DNA from 4 places in the Pseudarthrobacter sp. WHRI 8279 genome. Region 3 is predicted to be linked to each of the others. Evidence: riboswitches for the same ligand, from Rfam matches in the RefSeq annotation. Region 3 holds a riboswitch; each other region holds the start of a gene.
What was found. A riboswitch is a leader RNA that binds a small molecule or an ion and turns the genes downstream of it on or off. The one in region 3 is predicted to bind cyclic di-AMP.
Positions count from the first base shown of each region.

Region 1: another riboswitch for cyclic di-AMP. It lies ahead of ABRP28_RS19260 (hypothetical protein); the one in region 3 lies ahead of ABRP28_RS21390 (NlpC/P60 family protein).
Region 2: another riboswitch for cyclic di-AMP. It lies ahead of ABRP28_RS19825 (NlpC/P60 family protein); the one in region 3 lies ahead of ABRP28_RS21390 (NlpC/P60 family protein).
Region 4: another riboswitch for cyclic di-AMP. It lies ahead of ABRP28_RS05960 (LysM peptidoglycan-binding domain-containing protein); the one in region 3 lies ahead of ABRP28_RS21390 (NlpC/P60 family protein).

Region 1 covers NZ_CP168162.1:4,181,348-4,188,736, forward strand. Annotated here, with positions in the region: gene ABRP28_RS19225 (dehydrogenase) at 1-314, shown strand, start outside; gene ABRP28_RS19230 (6-carboxytetrahydropterin synthase) at 318-716, shown strand; gene ABRP28_RS19235 (glycosyltransferase family 4 protein) at 721-1,800, shown strand; gene ABRP28_RS19240 (nucleoside deaminase) at 1,834-2,340, opposite strand; gene ABRP28_RS19245 (phosphatase PAP2 family protein) at 2,402-3,274, shown strand; gene upp (uracil phosphoribosyltransferase) at 3,287-3,922, shown strand; gene ABRP28_RS19255 (glyoxalase superfamily protein) at 3,968-4,372, shown strand; gene ABRP28_RS19260 (hypothetical protein) at 4,369-5,088, opposite strand; cyclic di-AMP (ydaO/yuaA leader) riboswitch at 5,094-5,256, opposite strand; gene ABRP28_RS19265 (HAMP domain-containing sensor histidine kinase) at 5,350-6,882, opposite strand; gene ABRP28_RS19270 (response regulator transcription factor) at 6,890-7,389, opposite strand, start outside.
Region 2 covers NZ_CP168162.1:4,314,382-4,321,770, forward strand. Annotated here, with positions in the region: gene serC (phosphoserine transaminase) at 1-746, opposite strand, end outside; gene ABRP28_RS19815 (metal-dependent transcriptional regulator) at 1,050-1,745, shown strand; cyclic di-AMP (ydaO/yuaA leader) riboswitch at 1,852-2,093, shown strand; gene ABRP28_RS19820 (M23 family metallopeptidase) at 2,104-2,928, shown strand; cyclic di-AMP (ydaO/yuaA leader) riboswitch at 3,065-3,238, shown strand; gene ABRP28_RS19825 (NlpC/P60 family protein) at 3,309-4,004, shown strand; gene ABRP28_RS19830 (NlpC/P60 family protein) at 4,157-4,939, shown strand; gene ABRP28_RS19835 (HNH endonuclease) at 5,218-5,718, shown strand; gene ABRP28_RS19840 (molybdenum cofactor guanylyltransferase) at 5,767-6,411, shown strand; gene ABRP28_RS19845 (DUF6457 domain-containing protein) at 6,428-6,721, shown strand; gene ABRP28_RS19850 (molybdopterin molybdotransferase MoeA) at 6,718-7,389, shown strand, end outside.
Region 3 covers NZ_CP168164.1:50,609-57,997, reverse strand. Annotated here, with positions in the region: gene ABRP28_RS21400 (TlpA disulfide reductase family protein) at 1-300, shown strand, start outside; gene ABRP28_RS21395 (cytochrome P450) at 447-1,688, shown strand; gene ABRP28_RS21390 (NlpC/P60 family protein) at 1,899-2,684, opposite strand; cyclic di-AMP (ydaO/yuaA leader) riboswitch at 2,688-2,884, opposite strand; gene ABRP28_RS21385 (heavy-metal-associated domain-containing protein) at 3,119-3,448, shown strand; gene ABRP28_RS21380 (heavy metal translocating P-type ATPase) at 3,445-5,685, shown strand; gene ABRP28_RS21375 (hypothetical protein) at 5,771-6,238, shown strand; gene ABRP28_RS21370 (DUF305 domain-containing protein) at 6,378-7,019, shown strand; gene ABRP28_RS21365 (F510_1955 family glycosylhydrolase) at 7,109-7,389, shown strand, end outside.
Region 4 covers NZ_CP168162.1:1,321,832-1,329,220, forward strand. Annotated here, with positions in the region: gene ABRP28_RS05935 (DUF1810 domain-containing protein) at 1-294, opposite strand, end outside; gene ABRP28_RS05940 (DNA alkylation repair protein) at 278-847, opposite strand; gene ABRP28_RS05945 (TraR/DksA C4-type zinc finger protein) at 844-1,203, opposite strand; gene ABRP28_RS05950 (lytic transglycosylase domain-containing protein) at 1,223-2,503, opposite strand; gene ABRP28_RS05955 (dienelactone hydrolase family protein) at 2,694-3,674, opposite strand; cyclic di-AMP (ydaO/yuaA leader) riboswitch at 3,948-4,149, shown strand; gene ABRP28_RS05960 (LysM peptidoglycan-binding domain-containing protein) at 4,153-4,998, shown strand; gene ABRP28_RS05965 (protein adenylyltransferase SelO) at 5,133-6,608, opposite strand; gene ABRP28_RS05970 (APC family permease) at 6,605-7,389, opposite strand, start outside.

The DNA.
Region 1 (7,389 bases), on a different replicon from region 3:
ACGCGAACCGCCAGGTAACCGTGCCGCTGGGTGAGGACTTCCACGCCCGGCGCCTGTCCATCAGGGCAAGCCAGGTGGGAGTGGTGGCACGAGCGCGCCGGCACCGCAGGACCAACGCGGACCGCCTGAACCTCGCAGTATCGCTGCTCAAGGATCCGGTATTCGATGCCTTCCTGACGGGTACTTCCCCGTTCGCTGAGCTGCCTGGCGTTGTGCAGGACCTGGCCCACGGCAACCTCGAAGCTCTATGCCACGTCATTGAGTACCCGGGCAACGAAGATTCCCAGCACCCTAACCGAGAAAACCAGAGGTAGTCCATGTTCAGCCTGACCGTACGGCGCCACTTCATGATCGCCCACAGCCTCCCGCGCGAGGCCTTCGGGCCCGCCCAGGCCCTGCATGGGGCAACCTTCGTCGCCGAGGTGTCCTTCCGCCGTCGGACGCTCAACGAGGACGCGATCGTCCTGGACATCGGTGCTGGGGGCACCATGATCGAGGAGGTGCTGGCAGGCCTGAACTACCGGAACCTGGACGAGCACCCGGATTTCGCCGGGAAGCTCAGCACCACGGAGGCGCTTGCGGAATACATCGCGCAGTCTGTTGCTGAAAAGCTGAAGGATGATCCCGACGGCGGCCAGCTCACCGGGATCGACGTCACCTTACGCGAAAACCCGGACGCCTGGGCCACCTACACGCTGGACCTTTCAGCCGCCTGATCCCATGGACAGCATCCGGCTGCTGGTTCCCGGCAACATCCACCATCATTCCGGTGGGAACATCTACAACGCCCGGCTGGTGCAGGGGCTGAAAACGCTGGGAGCCGCCGTCGACGTGCTCCCCGTCGACGGCTCCTGGCCCTATGCCGGTGCCCACGCCCGACGCAGGCTGGGCAGCCTCCTGGGGGCGTGGGACCAGGCAGGTGAAGCGGAACCAGAAGACGCAGTAACCCTTGTGGACGGGCTCATCGCCATGGGCGCGCCGGATGAAATGGAATTCGCGGCCAAGGCCGGACGCAAAACATGGGTGTTGGTACATATGCCCGCCCCGGCACATCACGAGCGTGAAGCACGGTCCCTCCGGGCTGCAACCGGGGTCGTGTGCACCAGCACTTGGGCCCGCAAAGTTCTGGAAGAACGTCACGGACTTCATGGACTGGAGGTCGCCCTTCCCGGGACGGACCCGGCGCCGTTGGCCCTCGGATCCACTCCGCCCCACCTGCTTACGGTGGCCGCGCTGCTGCCCAACAAGGACCAGCTGCTGACGGTGTCCGCCCTGGCAATGCTTCAGGACCTTGACTGGACCGCATCATTTGTCGGATCAGACAAGGCAGACGGGGATTACGCGCAAGGAGTTCGGGCGGCAGTGAACATGCACGGGCTGCACGGACGGATTCTGTTCACCGGCGAGCTGACTGGCGAGGCACTGGAGAACGAATGGCGTCGGGCGGACCTCAGCCTCCTGGTGTCCCGTGCCGAGGCTTTCGGCATGGTGGTCACCGAATCACTGGCGCACGGGATTCCCGTGGTGGTGCGCGACGGGACCGGTGCCGTTGAGGCCTTGCGCCTGGGAACAGCGGGGGAGGACGACGACGGCGGCACGCATCCGGGAGCGAAGGTTGCCTTTCCGTCGGATGATGATCCTGCGAACCCCGCCCAGCTCGCCCAGGCCCTGCGGCGCTGGCTGGAAGACCCCGGAACCAGGGATGCCTGGCGGGCCCGGGCGCTGGATGCGCGGAGCAGGCTGCCGGGCTGGGACCAGCCAGCGGCCTGCGTGCTGGCCGCCATTAGGAAGGCTCACTAACTGCCCACCCCGCTGACTGCCCAGCCCGCTGAATCAGAGCCGCGAGCGGTGCCCTGCGAAGAACTCACGCAGCAGGGCGGCGGACTCGGCTTCGCGCACGCCCGGATACACCTCAACCCAGTGGTTCAGGCGCCTCTCGCGGAGCACATCGAAAACAGACCCCGCAGCCCCTGCTTTCTCGTCCCAGGCACCAAAGACCACCCGGGGGATTCGTGCCAATACAATCGCTCCGGCGCACATGGCGCAGGGTTCAAGGGTGACCACCAGCGTGCAGTCGGCGAGCCGCCAGCCGTCTCCGCTGCCGCCGTCGAGCATGGAAAGCTTGCGCAGCCGTTCCGCCGCCTCACGGATGGCCACTACCTCGGCGTGGGCGGTCGGGTCTCCAAGCTCTTCCCGCTGGTTCCGCCCGGAACCCAGCACGGCGCCGTCGGGCCCGATGACCACGGCCCCGATGGGTACGTCCTCCGTGTCGAGGGCGCGACGGGCCTCGGCGAGGGCAAGGCCCATCCACGCGTGGTGTTTCTTATCTGCGGAGACCATGGCTCAATGATAGTTTCGAAGGATACCCAGAGCCCGTGACGCACATCCGCCGGGAGGCACAGTGAGCACAGTCCGAGACCGCGTGGACAAGTGGATCAAGCCGTACGCCGCCTTGTGGCTGACCATGATCATCGGCGGAACGCTGGTGATCGCCCTGGCACTCCTGGGAGCCGAGGTCTACTCGGACGTCGTAGACGAGGAAGGCCTGGCGAGCCTTGATATTCCTGCACTGGAATATTCGCAGTCGTTGCGGAACCCGGAGGTGGACGCCTTCGCCACAGGTTTCACCAATGTGGGCGGCGGGATCGGCATGCCCATCCTGGCGAGCATCCTCACCGCCTGGCTGACCTTCCTGAACAGGACATGGCGGCCCATTGTCCTGGTGGGCGGAGCGGCCCTTGTTTCCACCCTGGCCACTACCTGGGGCAAGCGGCTGGTAGGCAGGACACGTCCGGACCACTCCGAGGCCGTCCCGCCGTTCGAGACGTCGCCGTCCTTCCCCAGCGGGCACACCCTGAACACCACGGTGGTGATAGGGGTCCTGATCTACCTCATGTGCCTGCAGTTCCAAGTACTCTGGGCGCGGATCGCAGCCATCACGGTGGGCACACTCTTCATCATTGCCATGGGCCTGAGCCGGGTCTTCCTGGGACACCACTGGATGACCGACGTCATGGCGGGCTGGTTCCTGGGGCTGGCGTGGGTAGGAATCGTGATCCTGGCCCACAGGCTGTTCCACCTGATGCGGCGGCGTGAGCACGCAGGCCCTGCACCCACCTTCGAGCATCCCGTCCTGCGCGAGGACCACACCGGGGACGCAGAACGTACCGCCCCGGAGGAGGACGCCGGCGCTGCCCCACAAAGGGCCGACGACGACGCTTCGCAGTCCGGCACGGGCGGCGGACGGCAGGGGAGCGGCCCGGCAGCCGGGTGATAGTTTTGACCCATGCGCACTCTCGTTGTGGACCACCCGCTGGTCGCCCATAAGCTCACCGTCCTGCGGGACAAGAACACTCCGTCCCCGGTCTTCCGGCAGCTGACGGAGGAACTGGTGACCCTCCTGGCCTACGAGGCCACGCGGGAAGTCCGCACCGAGCCCGTGACCATCGAAACCCCCGTCAGCACAACCGTGGGCACGGCGTTCACCAAACCCACTCCGCTGGTGGTACCCATCCTCCGTGCTGGCCTGGGAATGCTCGAGGGCATGACCAAACTGGTCCCCACGGCTGAAGTGGGCTTCCTGGGCATGGCCCGCGACGAGGAAACGCTGGACATCATCACCTACGCCGAGCGCCTGCCCGAGGATCTCACCGACCGGCAGATCTTCGTGCTGGATCCCATGCTTGCCACCGGCGGAACACTGCGCGAGGCCATCAAGTTCCTGTTCAAGCGCGGCGCTTCTGATGTCACCTGCATCTGCCTGCTCGCCGCGCCGGAGGGCCTGGCCAAGCTGGAGGAAGAACTCTCCGGCGCAAACGTCACCATCGTCCTGGCTTCCATCGATGAGAAGCTCAACGAGAAGTCCTACATTGTCCCGGGCCTGGGCGACGCAGGCGACCGCCTGTACGGCATCGCCGGCTAGGACTCAAGCCTTTCCCGCTTCCTGCGCAAGGCCTAGCCTGAGCGCATGGACTGGAAACTGGAACTCGTTTTTGTCCCCGTATCCGATGTGGACCGGGCCAAAGACTTTTACGTCAACAAGGTGGGCTTCAACGCCGATTTCGACGAACGGCCCAGCGACTCCATCAGGTTCGTGCAACTGACGCCGCCGGGCTCAGCCTGCTCCATCTGCATCGGGGAAGGCCTCACGGATGCTCCCCCCGGTACCGGCTCCAACCTGCAGCTTGTGGTCTCTGACATCCAGGCCGCCCACCGTCAGCTCAAGGCCAACGGGGTGGACGTCAGCGATGTGGACGTGCAGGACTGGGGCCACTTTGTGTACTTCGCCGACCCTGACGGTAACCGCTGGGCGGTCCAGTACATCCCCGGCAGGGACGTACCGGACCGCCAAGGCGAAGCCGCTTCTGTTTAGTACCAGTTGTTGGCGTAGTGGAAGTTCAGTGCTCCACACGGGGACTGGTAGCGCTCCTGGATGTAGTTCAGGCCCCAGTTGATTTGCGTACGGTAATTGGTGAGGTAGTCGGCGCCGGCGCTGGCCATCTTCTCGGCCGGCAGGGACTGCACAATGCCGTAGGCGCCGCTGCTCGGGTTGGTGGCCGTGGTGGTCCAGTCTGATTCCTTGGTCCACAGGGTCTGCAAGCACTGCATCTGGTCCGGTGCCCAGCCGTAGGAGGCCAACTGGCCGGCAGCGTAGGCCTGTGCGCCCGCGGGGTCGTTGACTGCGACGACCGGGGCCGGCTCGGGAGCGGGGGCAGGTGCCGGCGCGGGCTCAGGCTCCGGTGCAGGTGCAGGTGCCGGTGCGGGCTCAGCGGCGGGAGCCGGCGCCGGCTCGGCGGCCTGCGGGACAACGTTAATGGGCTCTGCTGCAGGCGCCGGAGCAGGGTTTTCCTGGATCTCGCTCTTCTCGATGCTCAGCTTCGACTGGGCCTCAGCGGCCTGCGTCTCCGTAGCTGCCACCTGCACTGCGGTGTCGGTGGCCTGGCCTGCTGCTCCAACGCCTACAAGGAGCGCGCAGGACGTCGCGAGGATGGCGGCGCGCTGGCCAAAGGACGGAATTTTGCCTGACGTGCGCGGGGCACCGGCGTCGTGGCCTGGTTTCGGGCGTGCTTTAGTAAGGAACTTAGACATGATGGATCGCCTCTCACACCTGCGGAGTTAGCTGTCGGGTTCGGATGAGGGCATCCGGCCGTACGGAAAAATCACGTAGTGGCTTAACCCCAAGGGCAATTGTGTGCCCGGGACTTCTGGGTCCCCCGCCTCTGCCTATGCTCAAGCGGAATCCGGGAAGCGGCAGAGCTTGGCGTCATCCGGATATGCGGCCCGAACGGGAACCGCACCCAATCGACGGTACAGGAGTTCAGGTCTTAAGTCACATTTTGGTAACAGGGATCACGAGGACGGCGCGCCGCCTTGCGCCGCTATCGCAGGCAGGGGGAGTTGCAAGGCAAACTGCGTGCGTCCCGGTTGTGATGTCACCGTGACCTTACCCCCGTGGGCCTCGACGATGGATTCGACGATTGAGAGGCCCAGACCGCTGGTTCCTTCAGCGGCGGGTGCGCCCGGTCCGCTGGCATTGCCTGCCCGGGCCGCGTCTGCGCGGGCGAACCGCGCGAAAACCTGGTCCAGGAACTCGGGCGGAATGCCGCCGCCGTCGTCCGTTACCGTCACCACCGCAGCGCCCTCTGCCGTCTTCCCAACCCCGGTGACCACCGTGGTTCCCGGCGGTGTGTGCTTGCGGGCGTTGGACAGCAGGTTCATCAGCACCTGCCGCAGCTGGGACGGGTCGCCGTTCACCACAACGGGTTCGTCTGGAAGATCCAGCCGCCAGGTATGGCCGGGCGCCATGACCTTTTCGTCACTGACGCCTTCCACCACCAGCTGGTTCAGGTCCACCTCGCTAAGCTTCAAGGGCTGGCCCTCATCAAGGCGCGCCAGCAGCAGCAGGTCCTCCACCAGCGCGGTCATCCGCTGGGACTGGCTTTGAACCCTCGCCAGCGACTTCTCCCCGTCCGGAGTGAAGTTTTCCGTCATCCGCATCAGTTCGGTGTACCCGCGGATGGCGGTCAGGGGCGTGCGGAGCTCATGGGAAGCGTCGGCCACAAACTGCCGGACCTTGGTTTCACTCTTCTGCCGCGCCTGCAGCGCGTGGGCCACGTTGTCCAGCATGAGGTTCAGGGCGTGGCCCACGCTGCCAACCTCCGTACCGGGATTGGAGTTCGACGGCGGCACGCGCACCGCAAGTGCCACCTCGCCGGCATCCAGGGGCAGCCTGGAAACACGGGTGGCAACCTCGGAAAGCTGCTCGAGGGGCTTCATGGTGCGGCGGATCAGGACACTTCCCACCAGCCCTATCAGGAGCAGGCCACCCAGGGAGACGAAGACGAACGTCCACACCAGGGACGCCAGCGTGCTCTCCTTTCCGGCCAGGGGAAGTCCTGTTACCAGGACGTCGCCGAAGTTGGTCTGCACAGCCACCAGCCGGTAGCCGCCGTTGGAGAGTGCCCTGTCCACGGGTTGCGCGTCTGGGGTGAGGGCAAGCAGGACCTGTTTGTCGTCCGAGGACAACGGCGACCGCGTTGTGTCCGAGGTGAGAAAGCCTCCGATGCTGACCTGCCCATTGAGGAGGCGCGCATTGAGGGTTCCCACGCTTTGGCCGCGGGAGTCCAGGGGGTCCCTGCCATTGAAGCCGCCGGAGGGAGGGCGTCCTGGATCGTTGGAACGGTCTGCGGCCTGGCCCAGCTGTTCGTCCAGTTGCCGGGTAAGGAACGCGTCCATCGAGGCGTAACTCGCCACGCCCACGGCACCGCAGATGGCAATCAGCAGTGTCATGGCCAGGAGGATCAGCCGGGTCCGCAGGTGCCACGTGCCGGGCTTCAGCCAGTTCCGCGGCTGCGGTGCCGCCGTGGGGTGCGGGGACGCCATGGCGCTCCTACTCCGCCGGCTTGATGACGTACCCGGCGCCCCGCACGGTATGGATCATGGGCGGGTGGATGGCATCCACTTTCTTGCGGAGGTAGGAGATGTAGAGCTCCACGATGTTGGCCTGGCCGCCGAAGTCGTAGTTCCAGACCCGGTCCAGGATCTGCGCTTTGCTGATGACGCGCTTGGGGTTTTCCATGAGGTATCGGAGCAGCTCGAACTGGGTTGCCGTCAACTGGAGCTCCTCACCCGCACGGGTCACCTCACGGGTGTCCACGTTGAGGACCAGGTCTCCAACAACCAGCTCAGCGGTGTCCATGGCGGCCACACCGGACCGCTGGACCAGGCGGTGTAGGCGGAGCAGGACCTCTTCCATGCTGAATGGCTTGGTGACATAGTCGTCACCGCCGGCTGCGAGGCCAACGATCCTGTCCTGAACCGCATCCTTGGCGGTGAGGAACAGTGCGGGAACCTCAGGAGCGTAAGCGCGGATCCGCGTCAGTACCTCGA
Region 2 (7,389 bases), on a different replicon from region 3:
TTGTAGGTCTGGTTCAGCCGTGAGTTGTCGATTGCGGTCTGCAGGTCGAGGAAATCGGGGATCCAGCGGTCGGTGGACTTGATACGCGCCGCGCGGTCCAGGGCGGCGGGGGAGAACAGGCCAAGCCAGAGTCCGCCGTCGGAGGCAAAGTTCTTCTGCGGGGCGAAGTAGTAGACGTCGCTCTCCGCCACGTCCACGTCCAGGCCGCCGGCGGCCGACGTCGCGTCGACCAGCACCAGCGCGCCCTCGTCGGCACCCGCTACCCGCTTCACGGGGGCGGAGACGCCCGTGGAAGTCTCGTTCTGCGGCCAGGCGTAGGCATCGACACCCGCTTCAGCCTGGGCAGCAGGGCGCGTACCTGGTTCGGATTTGATGATTGATGAGGCATCCAGGAAGGGCGCCTTGTTGGTGGCGGCAGCGAACTTGGACCCGAATTCACCGAACGAGAGGTGCTGGGCCTTCTGCTCCACCAGGCCGAAGCTGGCAATGTCCCAGAACGCAGTGGAACCGCCGACGCCGAGGACCACTTCATAGCCCTCGGGGGCACGGAAGAACTGGCTGAGGCCCTCGCGTACGGACCCGACCAGGTTTTTCACCGGAGCCTGCCGGTGCGAGGTTCCGAGGATGGTTTTGGAAGCAGCGGAAAGCGCATCGATCTGCTCCTGCCGGACCTTTGACGGGCCGGCGCCGAACCGTCCGTCCTTGGGCAGGAGGTCGGCGGGAATAGTGATGCTGTTTTCGCTCACAGGTGCTCCAATGTCGGCGTGGACGCGGTTGGGGTCCGGACGGGTGGTTGGTTGGCGGACAGTCGGCTGTGACTGCGACTTTCGGCCCCCCTCATTCTGCCTGAACAGGCGGTGGGGCGGGAACCGGCACCGTCATAGTCCAGAAATTGAGACAGAGACCAAGACGTTGGGACGGGCCCCGGCGGCGGCCGCCAACTATTCGGACAAAGTCAAAATAGGCTAAGCTTTCCAACGGACTACGTCGCGCGGATGGCGATATACGGTGGGACAACGCAAGGTACTGCGCTCGAGGAGCTGAGCTGGATGACGGATCTGATCGACACTACGGAGATGTACCTTCGGACCATCTTGGAGCTTGAGGAAGAGAACATCGTTGCCCTCCGGGCCCGGATCGCCGAACGCCTGCGCCACTCAGGACCCACGGTCTCCCAGACCATCGGCAGGATGGAGCGGGATGGCCTGGTGGTTGTCTCCGGCGACCGGCACCTGGAGCTGACGGAAACCGGCCGGAAGCGCGCTACCGAAGTGATGCGCAAGCACCGGCTGGCGGAGCGGCTGCTGGCGGACGTTATCGGCCTGGACTGGGCGTACGTCCATGACGAAGCCTGCCGCTGGGAGCATGTTATGAGCGAACGCGTGGAGCGGCGCATCTACGAACTGCTTGACCATCCGACCGAGTCACCGTACGGAAACCCTATCCCTGGCCTGGCTGCCCTTGGGGGCCAGGCGTCCGCAGGCTTCGCTGACGGCGCCATCAGCCTGCTTGAAGCAATGAAGTCCTATGGCCCGGCGTCGGAGGTGACCGTAAGCCGGTTGGCTGAGCCGATCCAGGTGGAGCCCGAGCTGCTGGTCCAGCTGGATGAGGGCGGAATCCGTCCGGGAGCCGCAGTCTCGCTGGAGCGGGTGGGGGACTACATTTCGGTCCGGGTGCCCGGCATCGAAGGTGCGCTGGAGTTGCCGCCTGAGGTGGCGGCCCACGTCTTCGTCGCCATCCGGTAACTCTCCCGTTGTACCCGCTCGGAGCGCATCAGCCAAAGATAACGGAATTGTTACTTCGAGCCTTCTGGCCCTATAGTTAAACGCAAGCGTAGATACTAAAGCGTTACCTGATCCGGAGCCGAGCTCTGCCAGCGGATCAGGTGCACGAGTCATTACTGGCAGAGGCGGGGGAACCACAACCGGCAGACGGGGGACTGCCTTGGGGTGAAGTCCGTCAGCAGCAAGCCTCTTCCAGTGAAGGATCCTTCCGGGGATACCTCTGTGCCGGGCTTGCCTAGGCGGACCGGGTCTTTGAACTCTCTGACCCGAATCCGACAGCTAACTTCGCAGGCTTTCCAGAGAGGAACCCTTCTTGTCCATAGAGACCCCCAAGGGGCGCCGCCGCGCGGCGTCTCCCGTTTCAACGCCGCGCGTTGTCGAGGTCATCACCACGGAACGCCCCCGCGATCCGCACCGTGACGCCCGCCGCCGTCGAGGACCCTTCCGGCAGATCACCGAATTTGCCGCAGCCAGCGGGATCGCACAGAAGGCCGGAATCGCTCTTGCTGCCACCGGCCTGGTGTTGACAGTGACCGTTCCGGCAACAAGTCCCGTCATGGCAACCGACAACGCAAGCGGCGTTACCCCGGTGGCAGCATCTGCTGTTACCCCGCAGCCGCAGGTATCCGCGGAGGCCGGCGCCCAGATCGACTTCAGCCGCTCTGCCGTGGTGACCCAGGCAGACCCCGATGGCAAGCTGAAGCAGCTGCTCAGCGCCCAGTCCGCAGGTTCGGTGTCCCGCGCGGCCTCGGCCGGAAGCCTCGGCGCTCCGCTGGCCGCGCTCTCCACTGCCTCCGCGTTCGGTTACCGGGTCAGCCCCATCACCGGCGGCGCGGGTGACTTCCACCGCGGCCAGGACTACGTTGCCCAATGCGGCACCTCGGTGCTGGCGGCTGCCACCGGCACCGTAACGTTCGTGGGCTGGCACCAGTACGGCGGTGGAAACCGGGTGGTGGTGGACCATGGCAACGGCCTGGAAACCACGTACAACCACCTTTCGTCCATCAGCGTCACGGAGGGACAGACGGTCTCCCGGGGCGATGTCCTGGCCCTCAGCGGAACCACGGGTGCTTCCACCGGCTGCCACCTTCACTTCGAGGTGCAGGTCAACGGCGAAGTCGTCGATCCCACGGGCTGGCTGTAGTCAAATGATGGTTTGCTATCGAATCATCGTGACCCGCCGTGACCTGAATGTGACATTCACCGAAAACTGCTGTACCGTCTAACTCGCGTCAACTTTTCCGAAGTTGACGCTCTTGTGCGGATTGCCTAGCTCTGCCACCGCTCAAGGTCCGTTCGCATTTCATCGTCTGGCAGGGGCGGGGGAACCAATTTTGGTCTTTGCTTCAGCGAAGGCCTTGGGGTTAAGTCGCAAAACTTCCTTGGAAGCCGCGCGGCCGGGTGACTCCCATCCGAATCCGACAGCTCACCTCGCAGGCATTGGGAGAGGCTACCTTCGTGTCTTCACGCCATCATTCTGCGCGCCACCGTGCGCAAACGGTTCGTACCAACCCCTTGGACACAGTGTCCAAGGCTGTTAGTGCCAATGCCGGGACAGTAGGTCGCCAGGCTGCGGTTATCGCAGCTGCTTCCGGTCTCATCCTCAGCATGGGCCTGCCTGCCAACGCCGCGGACACCACCGCCGGCGTTTCCGCTTCCACCGAGTCCGGGTCTGCCCAGTCCGCCCTGGCGGTCACCGCAGCACCCACCGCGACTGTCTCCTTCGAGCGTCCCGTGGTGAAGACCACCGCCGCACCGAAGCCGGCTCCCGTGCGGGCGCAGTCCACCGATTCGGAGGACCGCGCTGCTGCCGCTACCCGGACGGCCTCCACCGCAGCGGCTCCCGAAGCTGCAGCTGAGAAGCTGGCAGAGACGGTTTCCTCGGCCTCCACCTCCGGCATTGCCGCACTCGCATACACCGGCATCGGCCGTCCCTACGTCTGGGGAGGCACCACCCCCAACGGCTGGGATTGCTCAGGGTTCACCCAGTGGGTCTACGCCCAGGCCGGCATCAGCATCCCGCGCGTCAACGCCTGGACCGCAATGACGCCCACCTCCACTCCGCAGCCGGGTGACCTGGTTATGCAGAACGGTGGCGCGCACGTGGGCATCTACGTGGGCAACGGCATGATGATCAGCGCGCTCAACCCCTCCCAGGGCACGCTCCTCCACTCGGTAGCCGCCACCGGAAGCTCCGCCTTCTTCACGATCAACAAATAGTTCTTGGGCCTTCGGGCCCAAGAACTATTTCTTTGCACCCCTTTCCACACACCACATCCCCGTTCGGGGCCTGCCGGCGTACCCCCAAGATGCCGGCAGGCCCAGACCCCTTGGTGCCCACAACGGCCTGAGGAAAACGAAAGAGAGAACTGATGACTACTCGTGCCACCGCACGGCATCGCGCCGAAGTCACCAAGACCAACTCAATCGCTGTTATTGCCAAGGCTGTTGGCGACAACGCCGGTGGCATGGGCCGCCAGGCAGCGGTTATCGCCGCCGCTTCCGGCCTGGTGCTCACCAGCGGCATCGCTGCAAACGCAGCTGACTCCAGCGTCCAGCGCGACTCTGCCCCCGCGTCCACCCTGGAAGTAGAGTCCTCCGTCGAGGCGCCGATCTCCGCTGCCTCCACCATCGCCATCACCTTCGAAAAGCCGGCCGTTACCACCACGCCCGCGCCTGTCGTCGTTGTCGAGGAAGAGCCCGCGCCTGTTGAGGTCAAGGAAGCCGAGCCGGCTCCGGCCGCCGCCCAGCCTGCTGCAGCCCCCAAGGTAACCGCCAAGGTAACCACAGCCTCCGCGCCCGCTGCAGCTCCTGCTGCTTCCGCCAGCGGCAAGGGCGCAGCCATCCTCTCGGCAGCGTACGCCCAGCTGGGTGTCACCCAGGACTGCACCATGCTGGTCACCAACTCCCTGGCAGCAGTGGGCATCAACTTCCACGACTGGCCCGCAGGCTACCTCTCCCTGGGCCGCACCGTAAGCGCCGCCGAAGCGCAGCCCGGCGACCTGATCTACTACGCAGACGGTGGCGCAGGCATGGCCCACATCGCTGTCTACGCGGGCAACGGCCAGGCCGTCCACGGTGGATACAACGGAAACCAGACGGTCGTCTTCAGCGCCAACGTTGGCTCCGGCCCCGTTTTCATCCGCGTGAACTAATTAGCTCCGCGCTAGGCCGTCCCACAGGGGCGGCACAAGAACCCCTGCCCTGGCGGCAGGGGTTCTTGCTTTTAAACGCCGGTTGGGTGGCTACCGGCCAGGCGCAGCCCCCGGCCGCCCGATACGCCCGCTGGCCCGACACGGCAGTTTTGGGAAACCGCGATTAGCTGATAGTGGGCTTCTATGTTTACTCTTGTGGTGTCGATCCATAGCCCGGACATGCCGAGGGCAGCCGGCCCTCGTGCCCCTGACGGGTGCGGCCGTGAAGAGGTACGTGCATGCGCACTCTCGTTCTGAATGCTGGATATGAACCGCTGGCGGTTATCACGTTCCGCCGGGCGCTGGTGCTTGTGCTCACGGGTAAAGCCAGTGTGGTTGCTGAGGGTGACGATCCCGTGGTGGGCCCCCAGGAGATATTGGGCCGCCCGTCCGTTATCCTCCTGAACCGCTATATCCGTCCGAGGTACAACCAGGCCACCGCTGTCAGCCGCCGGGGCGTGCTGAGGCGCGATGGCCACCGGTGCGCCTACTGCGGAAAAGCGGCCCACACCATCGACCATGTCCACCCCAAGTCCCGCGGCGGTGCGGATTCCTGGGAGAACCTGGTGGCGGCCTGCCTTCGTTGCAACAACGTCAAGGGCGACCATACTCCTGCTGAAATGGGGTGGAAGCTGAGATTCGTCCCGGAACCCCCGCACGGAACCATCTGGCAGATCAAGGAACTCGAAAAGCCCACCCCTGCGTGGGATCCGTTCCTGCTGCCCGAGCGCGCAGCTTGACCCCAACCTGCACCAGGCATTCCTGATCCATACAGCTAGGCTGGGGGAGTGGAAGAGAGCCGGTTGCCTTTCGATGCCGTGATCCTGGCCGGCGGCCGGTCGTCCCGGTTGGGCGGAGTGCCCAAGCAGGACCTCGTGTTCCACCATGCCACCCTCCTGCAGCGGGCGCTGGCCGCGTCTGCGGGCGCCACCAGCACTGTGGTGGTGGGTCCGCGCGCAGATTCTACGGTTACGGGGGTGATCTGGTGCCGGGAAGAGCCTGAGTTCGCGGGTCCGGCAGCTGCTATCTCCGCCGGGCTGGAGGCTCTTGCGCGGCACTGCAGCCCCGCATCGGAATACACCCTCGTGCTGGCGTGCGATATGCCCCTTGTCCAGGATGCCGTGGCGGTGTTGAAGGAAGCGCTGGTCCCGGCAAGGGGAGACGGAGTCATGGCCCGCTCTGCTGACGGGACCCTCCAGCCGCTGGCCGGCATGTACCGCACGGCTGGGTTAAAAAGGGCGGCAGCGGAACTGGCTGCACGCGGTACGCTAATCAACGGCTCCGTGCGTTCGCTGCTTGCTAGTCTGGAGGTGCAGCCTGTCACCGTCCCCGCAGGTTCCACGGCCGACGTGGACACGTGGGATGATGCCGCCGCACTAGGGATTGCCGCCGGGAGCCAGGACAACAGCCAGGACCGGCGCAGCCGCAGTTAACTTGGGAGGCACGTTCGTGAAGAGTCAGGATGAAACGCTGGAGGAGTGGTGCAGGTCCCTGCTCCAGGCCTATGAGCTTGAGGACGTCCAGGTGGATGTCAACGCCATCCTTGCCTTGGCTGGCGTGGCCGCCCATTCAGTGGTCCGCCCGGCAGCGCCGCTGACCACCTTCATTGCCGGCTACGCCGCTGGCCTGGCATCCGGGTCCGGGCAGCCAACGAACGCCGCTTCCATGGAATCCGCGCTCGCCGTGGCCCGTGCCCTGGCCGCCGACTACGATGCTGAAGCCGCCGGGACTCCCGGCGGATGACCAGCGACGCCCAGAAGGAACCAAGCAAACCCGACGCTGACCATCCCCGGCACCTTGACCACACGTGGGACGAGGCCCGCGAGGCCGCCTTTGACGCCGCCCATCCGATTCCCGCCGGACCGGTCGCGCTTGAACTGGCGCTCGGACGAAAACTTGAGCAAGATATTGTGGCGCTGCAGGACATGCCCCACTATGCGTCGTCAGCCATGGACGGCTGGGCGGTGAACGGCACCGCGCCGTGGATCCTTGTTGAACCCGGCACCCCCCTTGCTCCCCACCAGGCCAGTCCTATCGCCACAGGGGGGCTCATCCCGCTGGGTGGCAAGTCGGTACTGCGCAGCGAAAGCGCCCGGCTGGACGAGGACGAGGATGGACTGCCCATCCTGGTAACCGGCGGGACGGCCCGCCCCGGCGAGCCCCGCACCGGCCAGCATGTGCGGAAAGCGGGTGAGGAGGCTTCGGAAGGTGACGTCCTTGTCAAGGCAGGAGTGGTGCTCAACCCCGCGCATCTGGCGCTGGCTGCCCTTGCCGGGTACGACGAACTTGTGGTCCAGGGTAAGCCGATGGTCCGGCTGCTGCTGACCGGTTCCGAGGTGGTTGGCCACGGCGTGCCCGTCCCCGGGCAGGTCCGGGACACCTTCGGCCCGCAACTGCCGGCAGTGGTGGGC
Region 3 (7,389 bases):
CCCGACCTTGAAGCACTCCATCAGGAGTTCAAAAGCGACGGCGTCAGGATTTACGGGATCAACGTCCGGGACACCGCCGCAACTGCCGCGGCCTTCGAGCGCACTTTCGGCACCACCTACCCCAGCTTCAACGACAACGACGGCGGGATCCTGCTGGCCCTGGCCGACCACGTGCCCCCACGGGCGGTCCCCACAACCCTCGTCCTGGACAGGCACGGCAAAGTCGCCGCCCGTGTTCTTGGCCTTGCAGAGAAGGGCACCCTCAAAGCCCTCATCAGCAGCGCGCTCAGCGAATCCTGAAAAAACGCGGCGGCAGGATCCCCCGGCCGCCGCGTTATGGACGCGGCGCGATCAGGGGCAGGGCATACGGCTCTGACCTACCCGGCCCTGAAGGCCTGGCCTAGACTCAGGAAACGCCGCCGTTTCCGGGAGAACGGGAGATCCGAGTGACTGCACAATTGCCTGACAGCTCGCTGGCCCTGCTGCGTGAGGGATACACCTTCATCTCCGCCCGCTGCGATGAAGCCGGGACCGATCTTTTCCAGACCCGTCTGATGCTTCGGCCCGTCGTCTGCATCAGGGGGGCAGCGGCTGCTGAATTTTTTTACGGTGGCGGACGGTTTAGCCGCGCCGGTGCCTTGCCGCGGTCGGCCAAGCATCTGCTGCAGGATGCACACAGCGTACAGACCCTCGAAGGGGACGATCATCACCGCCGCAAGTACCTGTTCCTGGAGCTGGGCAGCCGGGACTCCGCCATGCAGCTCGCGGACGCTTTTGACGCTCAATGGCACGATCCCCGCCACGGCCTGCCGTCCAGGCGACGGTTCGATCTGCACAGGGAGGTCCGCCGGATCCTCACCGCGGCAGCCTGCAGCTGGGCCGGTCTTCCCACCGACGCACCCACCATCGCCAGACGCAGCAGAGAACTGGGGCTGATGATCGACCAGGCCGGAGCGTTCGGGCCGGCGAACTGGTACGCCCGCTGGCGCCGCCGTTCCACAGAAAAGTGGGCCACGAACGCAATCCAGGCAGCACGCTTGATCGTTCAGGCCCAAGCACCGGTAACCCCGGTGGAAGCCATCGCATTCCATCGCGACAACACCGGCAAGGAACTGCCCCCAGACACAGCAGCGGTGGAACTGCTGAACCTGCTCCGCCCGGTCGTGGCCGTCAGCAACTTCATAGTCTTCGCCGCCCTCGCCCTCACACAGCACCCCGACTGGAAAGAAAAACTCAGCAACGGTGATGATCACGACCTGCACTGCTTCGCCCAGGAAGTGCGCCGGTACTACCCGTTTTTCCCCTTCGTCGGGGGCACGGCCACCAGGGACCTGGAATGGTCCGGGCACGCCTTCAAGCCCGGAGACTGGGTCCTGCTTGACCTGTACGGAACCAATCACGACCCGCGAACCTGGACAAACCCGGAAAGCTTCAACCCAGAACGCTTCCGCACTTGGCAACCCACCCCCCACACCCTGATCCCGCAAGGAGCAGGCGACAAAAACACAGGGCACCGGTGCCCAGGGGAAGACATCACCGTGGAACTGATCAAACGAGCCATACGCTCCCTCGCGGCCGCACCCGACCTGCAGGTACCCGCACAGGACCTCAGCTTCAGCCTCTCCAACATGCCCGCCCTCCCCAAAAGCGGCTTCATCATCGACCCCGCACCTCCACGACGCCGCTAACTAACCGCAACAGCAAAGGAATCGGCACCAGCCGGCACGGACCATGCGACTCTCGCATATCCCTAGGGTTTCGAGGCGCAGATGTTTCGAGACACTGAATCGCGGCTAGAGAAGGATGTCGGCTGCAAAACAGAAGGGGTCGGATCAAGGCATGCTGAAGGCCGGCGATTCACTGCCCCCAAGGCATTGAATCACCGGCCTTCAGTGGTTTTATTTGCCTGCTCGGACGAAGGTTACTGCGCCCTTGGAGGTCATCCAAGTCAGGGGGTGGACGGCGGTTTCGTTTTTGCCGTTCAGGCCGGAGCTGAGGACCTGGCCGTTTCCGACGTAGATGCCTACGTGACCGGGCTGCATGACCATGTCGCCGGGCTGGGGATCGGTGACGACGGTGCCGTAGTTCATGAACTGCATGGGCCCGAGGTCCCCGACGGGGATGCCGGCTGCGTTGAGGGCGTTTTCGACCAGTCGCGTGCAGTCCTGGATCATCCCGATCTGGGCGTAGGCCGAAGACACCATGGTCGCGTTGATGCCGCCGGCTGCCGGGGCGGCCACGGGGGCAGCGGGTGCGGGGGTGACGGTGATCTGGGCCTTGGCCGGGGCAGCAGCAGCTGCCTTCGCAACAACAGGCGTCGCGGCAACAGCGACCTTGGGGGCATCGACGACGACGGGCTTGGGTGCTTCCACTACAGGTGCCGGGGTTGTCTTGACGGCGGGACGCTCGAAAGCGATCTGGACCGTGGCGTCGGCGCTGAGCGGGGTTTGTACCTGGCTGGTGACTTCCAGGTTCGATGCCGGCTCGGCTTCGCGCTGGGTTGGGGCGTCTGCTGCCTGGGCGGCGATGCCGCTGGTCAGGACGAGGCCGGATGCTGCTGCGATGACGGCGGCCTGACGGCCTACACCGCCGGCGTGGCCGGCGAAGGATTTGGACAGGACCGCCAGGGGGCTGGTCTGGACGGGGACCGCGCGGCGGCGGCCGTGAGCTTTGCCATTGGGCATGAAAGGGCCTCTCCCACTGCCTGCGAGGTTAGCTGTCGGATTCGGATGGGAGACACCCGGCCGTGGTGATGCACGAAAGGCATCAGGCACGGCTTCACCCCAAGGCCTGCCGGAAGCAGGCCGATATTGGGTTCCCCGTCTCTGCCGGACGATTTTGCGAACGGATCCCGGGCAGCGGCAGAGTTAGGCAAGTCTGCTCAGGAGTGCCGCATTCGGAGAAACCGGCACGGCTTCAGACCCTACGTCACAACAGCCACATTTGTCACATTTAGATAACGGCGTGTCAGAATCCCTCGGTTCCGAGGCTTGCGGAATATACCCCCTGGGGGTATCCTTGAGGTGTTGTCAGTGAAGTGGTATGTCCCGGCCGGTGCCCCGCACCGCCTTCACAGCCGTTCAACCCCAGCGCCCATCAAATCCTTCGTCTTCAAGGAATGGAAACTGACATGTGTGGAACTGAACACCGTACCGAACTGCCCCTCGTTTCAGCGGCTACAGGTTGCGGCTGCTGCTCAACCGAAGCGTCTTCCGCGCCCGCCACAACTGCCGGTGCCACCGGCACCGAATTTGCCGTGGAGGGCCTGACCTGCGGGCATTGCGTTCAGACCGTTCAGAAGGCGCTGTCCGCACTTGAGGGTGTGGAATCCGCCTCTGTTGATCTCGTGCCGGGCGGCCGTTCCCGTCTGACTGTCGGCGGTAAAGCCGACCGTTCCGCTGTGCGTGAGGCTGTTACCTCCGCCGGCTACACACTCATCAGCAACTGACCACTCCAAGCTCCTCCGGCAGCGAGCCTGCCTGGAGTGAGGCGGCGTCTCCTCTCAAAGGAGGAACCATGGAAGACCACACCCAGCACCACGGCGGCCACGCAGGCCACCACAACTCGCACACACCCGCCACCGAATCCCAGGACCCGTCGCCTGCAGCGGTCAGCACGGTCACGGTTACCGAGCACGACCACTCCCACAGCCACCACGAGGGCCATGGCGGGCAGGATGACCACGCAGTCCACAGCCATGGCCAGCACGCCGGGCACAGCACCGCGATGTTCAAAAACAGGTTCTGGCTGACCCTGGCCCTGTCCATCCCGGTCGTCTATTTCAGCCCGATGGTCGGGCACATCCTGGGCTACATGGCCCCGATGTTCCCCGGCTCGGCCTGGATCCCGCCCGTTTTGGGCACGGTGATCTTCCTCTACGGCGGCCAGCCCTTCCTTAAGGGCGGCTGGCGGGAACTGAAGGACCGCACCCCGGGCATGATGCTGCTGATCGGGATGGCCATCACGGTCGCGTTCGCCGCGTCCTGGGTCACCAGCCTTGGTATCGGCGGATTTGATCTGGACTTCTGGTGGGAGCTGGCCCTGCTGGTGGCGATCATGCTGCTGGGCCACTGGATCGAAATGCGGGCCCTGGGCTCGGCGCAGGGCGCCCTGGATGCCCTCGCGGCGCTGCTGCCTGACGAGGCCGAACGCGTCACCGACGCCGGCACCGAAACCGTTCCGGTGTCCGCGCTAGCCGAAGGCGACATGGTCCTGGTCCGCTCCGGCGCCCGGATGCCCGCCGACGGAACCGTCGTGGACGGCCAGGCCGAGTTCGACGAGTCCATGATCACCGGTGAATCCAAAACCGTCCCCCGCGGTCCCGGGGACACGGTCGTGGCAGGAACGGTCGCGACGGATAACAGCGTCCGGGTCCAGGTCACCGCCGTCGGTGAGAACACCGCACTGGCTGGGATCCAGCGTCTTGTCGCCGAAGCGCAGGCGTCCTCCTCCAAGGCCCAGGCATTGGCGGACCGGGCCGCGGCCTTCCTGTTCTACTTCGCCGCCGGCGCAGGCGTGCTGACCTTCATCGTCTGGACGCTGCTCGGGAGCGTCCCGGAGGCTGTCACCCGGACCGTCACCGTGCTGGTGATCGCCTGCCCCCACGCCCTGGGCCTGGCCATCCCGCTGGTCATCGCCATTTCCACCGAGCAGGCAGCCCGTGCCGGGGTGCTGATCAAGAACCGGATGGCGCTGGAGCGCATGCGCACCATCGACGTCGTCCTGTTCGATAAGACCGGCACCCTCACCACGGGCGAGCCGGAACTGAAGGACATCGCACCCGTTTCCGGCGGGGACGCTGACGCGCTGCTGGCACTGGCCGCGGCCGTGGAGGCCGATAGTGAACACCCCGTGGCACGGGCCATCGTCCGGGCGGCGCGGGAGCGGAACCTGAGCATTCCGCAGGCCAGGGACTTCAGTTCCCTGACCGGGCGCGGCGTCCGCGCCACCGTGGATGGCCGCACTGTCCATGTTGGCGGGCCTGCGCTGCTGCGCGAACTGGGCACCACCGAACCCGACGCGCTGGCACAATCCACCAGCACCTGGATGGGCCGCGGCGCGGCGGTGCTGCACGTGATCGACGGACACGAGGTTCTGGGAGCTGTCAGCCTGGAGGACAGCATCCGCCCCGAGTCACGGCAGGCCGTCGCCGCGCTGCAGCACCGCGGCGTGAAGGTCGCCATGATCACCGGTGACGCCCGCCAGGTCGCCCAGGCCGTGGCCGAGGACCTGCGCATCGATGAGGTGTTCGCCGAAGTCCTTCCTGCGGACAAGGACAAGAAGGTCGCAGAGCTCCAGGCCCGTGGGATGAAAGTCGCCATGGTCGGTGACGGGGTGAACGACTCCCCGGCACTGGCACGGGCTGAGGTCGGCATCGCCATCGGCGCCGGCACAGATGTGGCCATGGAATCAGCCGGGGTTGTCCTGGCCGGGAACGATCCCCGGGCTGTGTTGTCGATGGTGGACCTGTCCCGGGCCAGCTACGCGAAGATGTGGCAAAACCTCATCTGGGCCACCGGCTACAACGTCCTCGCGGTTCCTTTGGCAGCCGGTGTCCTGGCCTTCGCCGGGGTCGTGCTGTCCCCGGCAGCAGGGGCGGTGCTGATGTCCGTGTCAACGATAGTGGTGGCACTGAACGCCCAGCTGCTGCGGAGGGTGAAACTCAATCCCTCCCAGGCACGTTAGACAAGAGGCTGTAACCGGCAGGGGGTACCCCCCCTGCCGGTAGGCTTAAGACTCTGAACAACCTGCACGGAAGGGAGGAAACGTTGTGAGCGCACCATCTCGTGGACCCTTCACCGCGTTCCTCCTACGTGCAGGCTTCCTGACGGCCGCCCTGGCCATCATCGCCGGCATCTTCGGCATGCACATCATGACCGGGGCGCACCACATGAGCGCCGGGCACACTATGCCGGCGGCAGCCGCCCAGCCAACCGTGCACCTGGACAACCTCCCCTCCAGCCACTCCCATCCACCGGGAGCGTCAACGGACGGGGCTGCAGTTACTCCAGCGGCAACAGACTCGTCTTCCTGCGCCCCTGCAGGTTCCTGCCCGGAGATGTCCGCCGGGGGCAACGCCTGCGTTTTGTCTCCGGGAAACACCTCCCTGACCGCCCCTGCGCCGGGAACAGCACCCTATGCCTTACCGGACTTCGGCGCGGCGGCTGCAGCCAGCACGGGCTATTCCTACTCACCGGAGAGTCCCTCTCCCGGTGACCTCTGTATCAGCCGGACGTAAACACGCCCGACGGCGCCGTGCCATGCCCGGCGCACCTCCAGCCACTTCTGCACGCATAAGACACGCCGCCCGTAACGGGCCGCCGCATGCAATCCCCAGGCGCTACGCGCCGCTGATACTTTTGAGGACCCTGATTTCCATGAAAAAGACCCTGACCATTTCCGCTGCCGCCATCGCAGCAGCAATCGCCCTCGCCGGCTGCGCGGCCGGTTCGGGAACCGGCACGTCGGATTCGAGCAGCATGCCGGGCATGAACCACGGCAGCTCGGCGATGCCGTCCAGCTCAGCCCCGGCCACTTCCGCGGCAGCCTCGGCTGAGTTTAACGACGCGGACACCATGTTCGCGCAGATGATGATCCCGCACCACGCACAGGCCGTGACCATGAGCGACATGATTCTTGAGAAAGAGGGAATCCCTGCCCCGGTGACGGACCTGGCCACCAATATCAAGGCCGCCCAGGGACCGGAAATCGAGAAGATGACCGGCTGGCTTGAAAGCTGGGGACAGCCCACCGAAGCGCCCACCGGCGCCCACTCAGGCCACAGCATGTCCGGGGTGATGGGCGAGGAAGACATGGCAAAACTCGAAGCCGCCCAGGGCACCGAGGCCGCCAAACTGTTCCTGACCCAGATGATCGCCCACCACGAAGGCGCCGTCCAGATGGCCAAGACAGAAACCACCGACGGCAAGAACGCCGACGCGGTCCAGCTCAGCAAGGACATCGTCAGCGACCAGGAAGCCGAAATCCAGGAAATGAAAGACCTGCTGGCCACCCTGTAGCCAGCACACCACCGGCACCGGCCCCGTCCCCCCGTGGGGCCGGTGCCTTCCCCCACCTTCATTTTCCTTGGACCACTTTGGAGTTCCCCGTGTCCCTGCACTTCATGAACCGAGGACGTTCCGCCGCCGGGCTCACCGCGGCCGCCGCCCTCCTGCTGACCCTGTCCGCCTGTTCCTCCGGCCCAACACCCGGCACCGCACCATCCACTGCCGCAGCCGGCCTGCCCAGCTCCCACGTCCACGGCCTGAGCGTGAACCGCGAAACCGACCAGGTCCTGCTGGCCACCCATGAAGGCCTCTTCGACGTCACCAAGCAGCCCAAATCCCCCGCCACCCAGATCGGTGACACCAACGACCTGATGGGCTTCAC
Region 4 (7,389 bases), on a different replicon from region 3:
GCCTCCAAGGATGTCCTCGGCCGGCTGGCCTGAGTGGTTGGTGACGGCAAGGGCGGACTCGAGCAGCCTTGGGCCCAGCACCGGGTGGTCCAGGTACTCCCGCGCTTCAGCCAGGGAGCTGATGGCATACCGCCGGGACATCTCACTGTGCCCCAGGCCTGCGATCTGCGGAAAGATGAACCACATCCAGTGGCCGGACTTCCTGCCCAGCTGAAGTTCTGACAGGGCCTGATCGTAAGCGCTGCCGCTCTCCTGGGCAGCAACGAACCGGTCGAGGTTATAGGGATCGCTCATGGGTGTCTCCTTGTGGTGGGGCTTCGGGGGCGGCTTGCTGGTGGATGAAGGCGGCGGCGGCGCGCAGCTGGCTGTCGGAGTCCGTCCGCCATCGGGCCAGGACAACATCTGCGCGCTGCCGGTCCCGTCCGCCGAGCCGCGCCAGGAAGGGCGCCACGACGTCGGCCAGCAGCGGTTCGGTCAGTTCCCGGGTCCCGGCGGACCGCAGGAACCCCTCGATGCGGGTCAGGTCCGAGTGGCGAAGGAGCTGCACCCTGGTTTGCAGCAACACAATGGCGGCGAGCCGGCGTTCAAAAACCGGCTTGGCACCTGGCCGGGGCTGGCCCCACAGGGCGGATGCCAGCTGCACAACGGCGTCGTGGTCAAAGTCCTTGTACTTCCGCAGGACGTCGCGGACGGTTCCGCGGACCGCGCCCACCGAGGAGCCGTACGAGGAGAGCCGGCCGCCCAGCCTGCCCTCGACGTCGTCCGCCCGGTACCACGCGCCCTCATTCTGCAGAGTGCGGTCAACGAATTCTGCAGCAGCCATCACCGGGCCGGCGCCGCTGCTCACTGGTTGCGGCCTGCCGATGCGTGGCGGATGCAGAACGGGGTCCAGGGGCGTGCCTCCAGCCTGCCTTCGGCAATGGCTTCCCCGCAGACGGCGCAGGTCCCGTACGTGCCGGCAGCGATCCTGGCCAGGGCTGCGTCAACCTGGTCCAGCCCCGCACTGCTTTGCTTCAGCAGGGCCGCCGCCTGGGACAGCTCGAAGGCGATGGTGGAGCCTTCGGGGTCGTGTTCGTCGTCCACGTTCGAATCCTGGCGCGCCGAGTTGGCGGCGGCGATGTCCGCACGGAGCGCCGGAAGCAGGGCCACCTTCCGTTCCCGCTCCTCCTCGAGCAGCATCCGGAAGCGTTCATAGTCGGGCATGGGAAAAGCCTACGCGGGGTCAGTACCAGTTCTTTGCCATGGAGTGGTTCCAGGCGGCGCAGGGCGAGCCGTAACGCTCCCGGATGTAGCCCAGTCCCCAGTCGACCTGTGTCCGGTAACTGGTCAGCCAGTCGGCGCCGGCACTTGAATACTTACCCGGCGGCAGGGCCTGGGCGATTCCGTAGGCGCCGGAATAGGGGTTTGTGGCGGTGGTCAGCCAGTTCGATTCCTTGGTCCACAGCTGGGCGAGGCAAAGGAACTGGTCCTGGCCCCAGCCGTGCGCGCCCAGCCTGCCGGAGGCGTAGTTTTTGGCTCCTGCCGGGTCATTGACCGCGCCGCCGGGAAGGGAAGGCACGACGACGGGCGGCGGGCTGGGCGGGGCGGGCGCCGGGACTGCAGGGGAAGGAAGTGCCGGGGCAGGGTTTGCCGGAGCCGGAGCGGGAGCGGGATCAACCGGGGCGGGACCAGCCGGGGCGGGCGCAGGACCAGCAGGCGCGGGGCGGGCCGGAGGCGCCGGACGGGCTGCGGGCAGCGCCGGTTCCCTGGCAGCCGCGTCGGCCTGCCGGCGGGACTGCTCTTCGGCGGCGGCCCGTTTGGCCGCCTGGGATGCCTCGTAGGCGGCGCGCGCCGCCTCGCCTTGCCGGTACGCGTTCTCCACCTCCGCCGTCGTACCTTTGAGCGACGCCAACTGCGCTGTCAGCTGCGCGCCCCGCTCCTTTTCGTCCGCCGACTTGCGGGCCAGGCCGTCCTGGGCCGAGCGGGCCGCTCCGAGCCTGGCTTCGGCTTCAAGGGCCAGCCGTCCGCGCTCATCCTTTGCGGCCTGTTCCTGGGCAGCCAGTGCAGCAGAAATTTCCCCTGCGGCCCGCGCCTTATGCACGAGCGCGGCGGTCTTGTCCCCCACGATCTGCACCACGTTGAGCCCGTGTACGGTGTTGGCCTGGACAGCGTCCAGGGCAACAAAGAACCCCATGTTCGTGCCGCCGGTCTTGTATGACTGGGCCGCCAGCGCACCAAGTTCCTTCCTGTACTGGACCAGCTCCGAGTCAGCCTGTGCGGCCTGCGCTGCAAGGGCCTCCACCCTGGCGGCGGCGGCCTGCAATGCCGCGTCGGTGCCTGCATACTCCGCCGCCGCCTGCACCGCAGCGGAGCCGGCGGCCTCGGATTGCTCCTGGAGGCTGTAGAGCAGGCCATCAATCTTGGCGATTTCCGCGGCCTTTCCGGCCTCGCTTTCCTTCGCGCCTTGCACCTCCTCCCAGGACGGGTAATCCCCGGGACTGCTGTCCGCGGAGGCTGCCGGCACCAGCCACAGACTTCCTGCCAGGGCACACGAAAGAAGCGCCACGGGCAGGGGCGCCCTGGATTTGGTAACGAACCGGGACATAGTCCGGAAGCCTACCGCCTTGATCGGCAGGTTGAAGGCGGACGTTTCTACATCGTTATGGAGCGGAGGAAGTTCCGTTTCATCGACCAGGGCCGGGACGCGGGTTTTTTTACAGGTGCTGGTCAAACCAGGCAAGGGTGTCGTTCCACGCGGCCGTGGCCTGGGCTTCGTTGTAGCGGTCCCCGGTGTCGTTGTGGAAGGCATGGTCCACGCCGGGGTAGACCGTGAGCTGGTGGACAACGCCGGAGGCTGCCAGCGCATCCTTGAGTGCAGGCATAGGGCCGGTGATGCGTTGGTCCAGTTCAGCGTAGACGCCGAAAACGGCTGCCCTGATGTCCGGCACTTTGGCCAGGTCCGGGGCGGGCCCGTAAAACGCCGCGGTGGCTTTCAGCCCGTCCAGTTCCGCTGCCGCCTGCCAGGTGATGCCGCCACCGAAGCAATAGCCGGTCATGGCGATGCGTCCGCCATCCACGAAGTCCTGGGCCTGGAGATACTCCAGGGCTGCTGCGAAGTCGGCCACGTGCCGCTGGGCGCCGGCCTGGGTGAGGGCGCCGGGTACGGCGTCGCGGTCCATTCCGGCCGTCCCGCCTTCACGGCTGAGCAGGTCAAGCGCGAGGGCGGCGTACCCCTCCTTCGCGAAGCGGCGGGCCACGTCTTCGATGTGGGGCGTCAGTCCGCGGTTCTCGTGGCAGATCAGCACGGCAGGACTGCGACCGTCCCGCTCCGGCCTGGCCAGGTAGGCACTGACGGAGGCGCCGCCGGACGGAAACTGGACGGACGCCGTCGTCAATCCTGGCGCCCCCTCCGGAACGGAGAGCGGGCTCTTTGCCCCGGGGACCGCACCCGATCCCGCAGTCCCGAGGGTCCCGGCAGCGGACGTAGGGGACGGTTCCGGGGTGGGCATGGGATCGGTGCTCCGCGGCACCTCGCTGGGGGTACAGCCCACCAGCAGCATCGCCGCCGACGCTGCCGCCATGCTGCCGGTAATGAAGGCAACCCGCCGGGTAAAGGTGCGCTGGCTCAGCGCGCCGGACTTGTAATCGTCGAAGAATTCCTCAATCAGGTATCTCTCATACTTGCCAAGCTGCATCGCAATGCCTCCTCGTGGGGTGCCGAACATACTCCTCCCCGGGCACGTGAAGAACAAGGTCGCCGGGCAGGCTCGGTCCCTCCTTAACGTCTTTGTGATAAATAACACGTCCCCACAAATCGGCGCGCCTGCCCGCCCGGGCTGGAACGCCGTGGCACCGGGAAATCCAGTTGATTGCGTAATCGAGAGCCGCGCCTCGCATGTTATCTAAATGTGACAATGGGTGGTAAGTCGGGTTATGGTCTTCAGGTGTCCCTCCCAGACGGGACATTCCCCGTCAGAATGCCGAGCCCTGCCACTGACCCGGGAACCAACGCTTTCCAGCTGGCAGGGACGGGGGAACCAAGTTTCCGCGGCCTTTTGAAGGCCTTGGGGTTAAGTCGATAGCGCGTCCGTTCCCTTCGGAGGTGTTGCCGGCCGGGTATCTCCAACCCGAACCCGACAGCTCACCCCGCAGGCATGGGAGAGGCGATCAACTGTGTCAAAAAATTCCACCACCGCCCGTCACCGCGCAACCCCGGCCCGCTCCATCGCGATCGAAGGACTGGCTGTTTCGGCCAAGTCCCTGGGCCGTCCGGCTCTCGCCGTGGCAGCAGCCTCCGGCATTGCCTTCGGCGTCGGAGCCCCGGCTCACGCCGGTGTGAACGGTCCGGACACCACCGAGACCGCTAGCGTCCAGGCTTACGCCGCCCCTGCTCCGGCAGCCGCGGCCCCCGCCGCGGCAGCCGGCAACACCCACACGGTTGTATCGGGCGACACCCTTGGTGCCATTGCCACCGCTTACGGCGTCAGCCTGAATGACGTCCTGTCGGCCAACGGGCTTTCTGTCTCCACGATCATCTACCCCGGTGACCAGATCCAGATTCCCGCCGCCGGAACCGCTGCTGCCGCCCCGGCCGCAGCCTACGTTGCACCTGCTGCAGCACCGGCACCGGTCCAGACCGCTGCTGTTACCACCCCGGCTAACACCGGCATGAACATGTCCTACGCGTCCGCCCCGGTTGCAGCCACCGGCAGCGGCGCCGGAGCAGCCATCCTGGCCAACGCCTACGGCCAGCTGGGCCAGATCCAGGACTGCACCGCCATGGTGGAGAAGGCCCTGCGCACGGTCGGCAAGTCCGTCGGCGACCTTGCCCCCGGCCAGTTCTACCAGTACGGCACCACCGTGGGCACCCCCGCCCCCGGCGACCTGGTGATCACCGCCGGCCACGTGGGCGTCTACGCCGGCGACGGCCAGGTTGTCAGCGGCGGCGTGAACGGCAACCAGACCGAGGTTCACTCCATCAGCTGGCTCAGCGGCGCTTCCTTCGTCCGCGTGGCATAGTCACCACGGACACAGGCGCAGCTGGCCCGTAAGGGCCAGGCCACTCGAGACAAGGGCGGCAGCCGGGTTCTCCCGGCTGCCGCCCTTGTTCTGTCTCCCCGGGACTTCCTCCGCGCGGTTCTCCCGTGCCCGCCTCAGGTACCGCAGAAGGTCCGGTAGGTGCCGAAGTCTTCCGGCGGACCTTCGGTATAGCGCTCCAGCCCCTCGCGTTCCTCGAACGGGGACCTCACCACCTCCAAAAGGCGGCTGAAGGGGCCCATGTCCCCCTCCGTTGCTGCTGCCAGCGCTTCCTCCACCAGATGGTTCCGGGGAATGTACACCGGGTTGACGCTGTCCATCAGACCGGCGTCGGGCTTGAGGCGGGCCCAGCGCTCAGCCCAAGCATCAAAGGCGGCGAGGTCCAGGACCATGCCTCGCGCCGGCCTGGTGTTTCCCCTGGCTGCCTGGCCAAGGCTCCGGAAGAACTGTGTGTAATCGACAGGTCCGTCCTTGAGCAGGCCGATGACCCCGTCCACCAGTTCCGATGCCTCGTCGCCTTCTTCACTTCCGGCCGGGCCGGCGGCGATGCCCAGCTTTGCCTTCATGCCGTCGAACCAGGCGTCGCTGTACTGGCTGCGGAACTTCCCCAGCGCCTCCACTGCGGGCGCGACTGCCTGTTCCTGGTCCTCGTGGAAGAGCGGCAGCATCGCCTCCGCCAGCCGCGCCAGGTTCCACTCGGCCACCACCGGCTGGTTGGCGTAGGCGTAGCGCCCGCCGACGTCGATGGAGCTGTACACGGCACCGGGGTTGAAAGCATCCATGAAGGCGCAGGGCCCGTAGTCGATGGTTTCGCCCGAAATGGTCATGTTGTCCGTGTTCATGACGCCGTGCACAAACCCCACCAGCATCCACCGGGCCACCAGCCCGGCCTGGGCAGCCACCACCGAGGCGAACAGTTCCAGGTAGGGATTTTCGGCCTGCGCTGCGGCCGGGTAGTGCCTGCTGATGGCGTGGTCCGCGAGCCGGCGCAGGAGCTCCATGTTGTCCGTGGCCCGGGCATATTGGAAACTGCCCACCCGGAGGTGGCTGCTGGCCACCCGGGCGAGGACGGCGCCGGGCAGCATGGTGTCCCGCCGCACCGGGCGTCCTGTGGCCACAACGGCCAAAGCCCGTGTGGTGGGAATGTTCAAGGCATGCATTGCCTCGCTCACCAGGTATTCGCGCAGCATGGGGCCGACGACGGCGCGGCCGTCGCCTGCCCGGGCAAAAGGTGTGCGGCCGGAGCCTTTGAGGTGCACGTCCCGCAGACGGCCGCCGCCGTCCGGCAGTTCGCCGAGCAGGAGTGCCCGGCCGTCGCCGAGCAGCGGCGAGTAACCGCCGAACTGGTGCCCGGCGTATGCCTGGGCCACGGGCGTGGCGCCGGCCGGGACATGGTTGCCCAGGAGGAGCCGAACGCCTTCGGTGGTCCGCAGGTATTCGGGAGCCAGCCCCAGCTCACCGGCCAGTGCTTCGTTAAGGACCAGGAGCGAGGGTTCCGGCGCTTCCTCTGCCTGCCAGGGAACGGAGAGTTCCGGGAGGTCGCGGGCAAAAAGGCCTTCGAAGGTGACAGTTGATTCTGCTGCTGCAGTCATGGATCAACCCTATCGCCGTCGTTGGCGCGCCGGTTGATCAGCCAGGTGATAAGCCACAGGATGACTCCAATGGCCATCAGTCCGCCGGCAATCTGGTACTGGATGATGTTCCTGCCGACCCACGGGCCGGCCAGGAAGGCGCAGAGCAGCGCGGCCACGAGCGGCAGAGGGCCCGGGGATGTGAAGAACACTTTGCGGTGGGGATCCCGCTTGCGGCGCAGCACCAGGCAGGCCACGTTGACCACCGTGAAGACACAAAGCAACAGGAAGGCGGTGGTGCCGGACAGGTTGGCCACGATGTTGCTTTCGGGATCACTGGTGACATACAGGATGAGGCCCAGGGCCAGGACAGTGGAGAAGGCGATCCCCGCCCACGGGGTGCGCCGGACCGGAAGGACTTTCCCCAAGGCGCCGGGCAGGACGTGCTGGCGGGCCATGCCGTAAATCAGCCGGCTGGCCATGAGCATGTTGATGAGTGCCGTGTTGGCGACGGCGAAGACGGCCAGGAAGGGGAAGACCCTGTCGATCGGGAAGTCCGGCGAGCCCTTGTGGACCACTTCCAGCAGGGCAGCGCCTTCAGCTTCCCGGATGCCCTCGAGCTCCGTGGGCGAAAGGACGCTCACCACGGACACAGCTACCAGCATGTACAGCAGCACTGCTATGCCCAGGCCGGTGAGCATGGTGCGGGGAAAGATCTTTTCGGGGTTCTGGGTCTCTTCCACCATGTTGACCGAATCCTCGAAGCCCACCATGGCGAAGAACGCGATGGACGTCGCTGCGG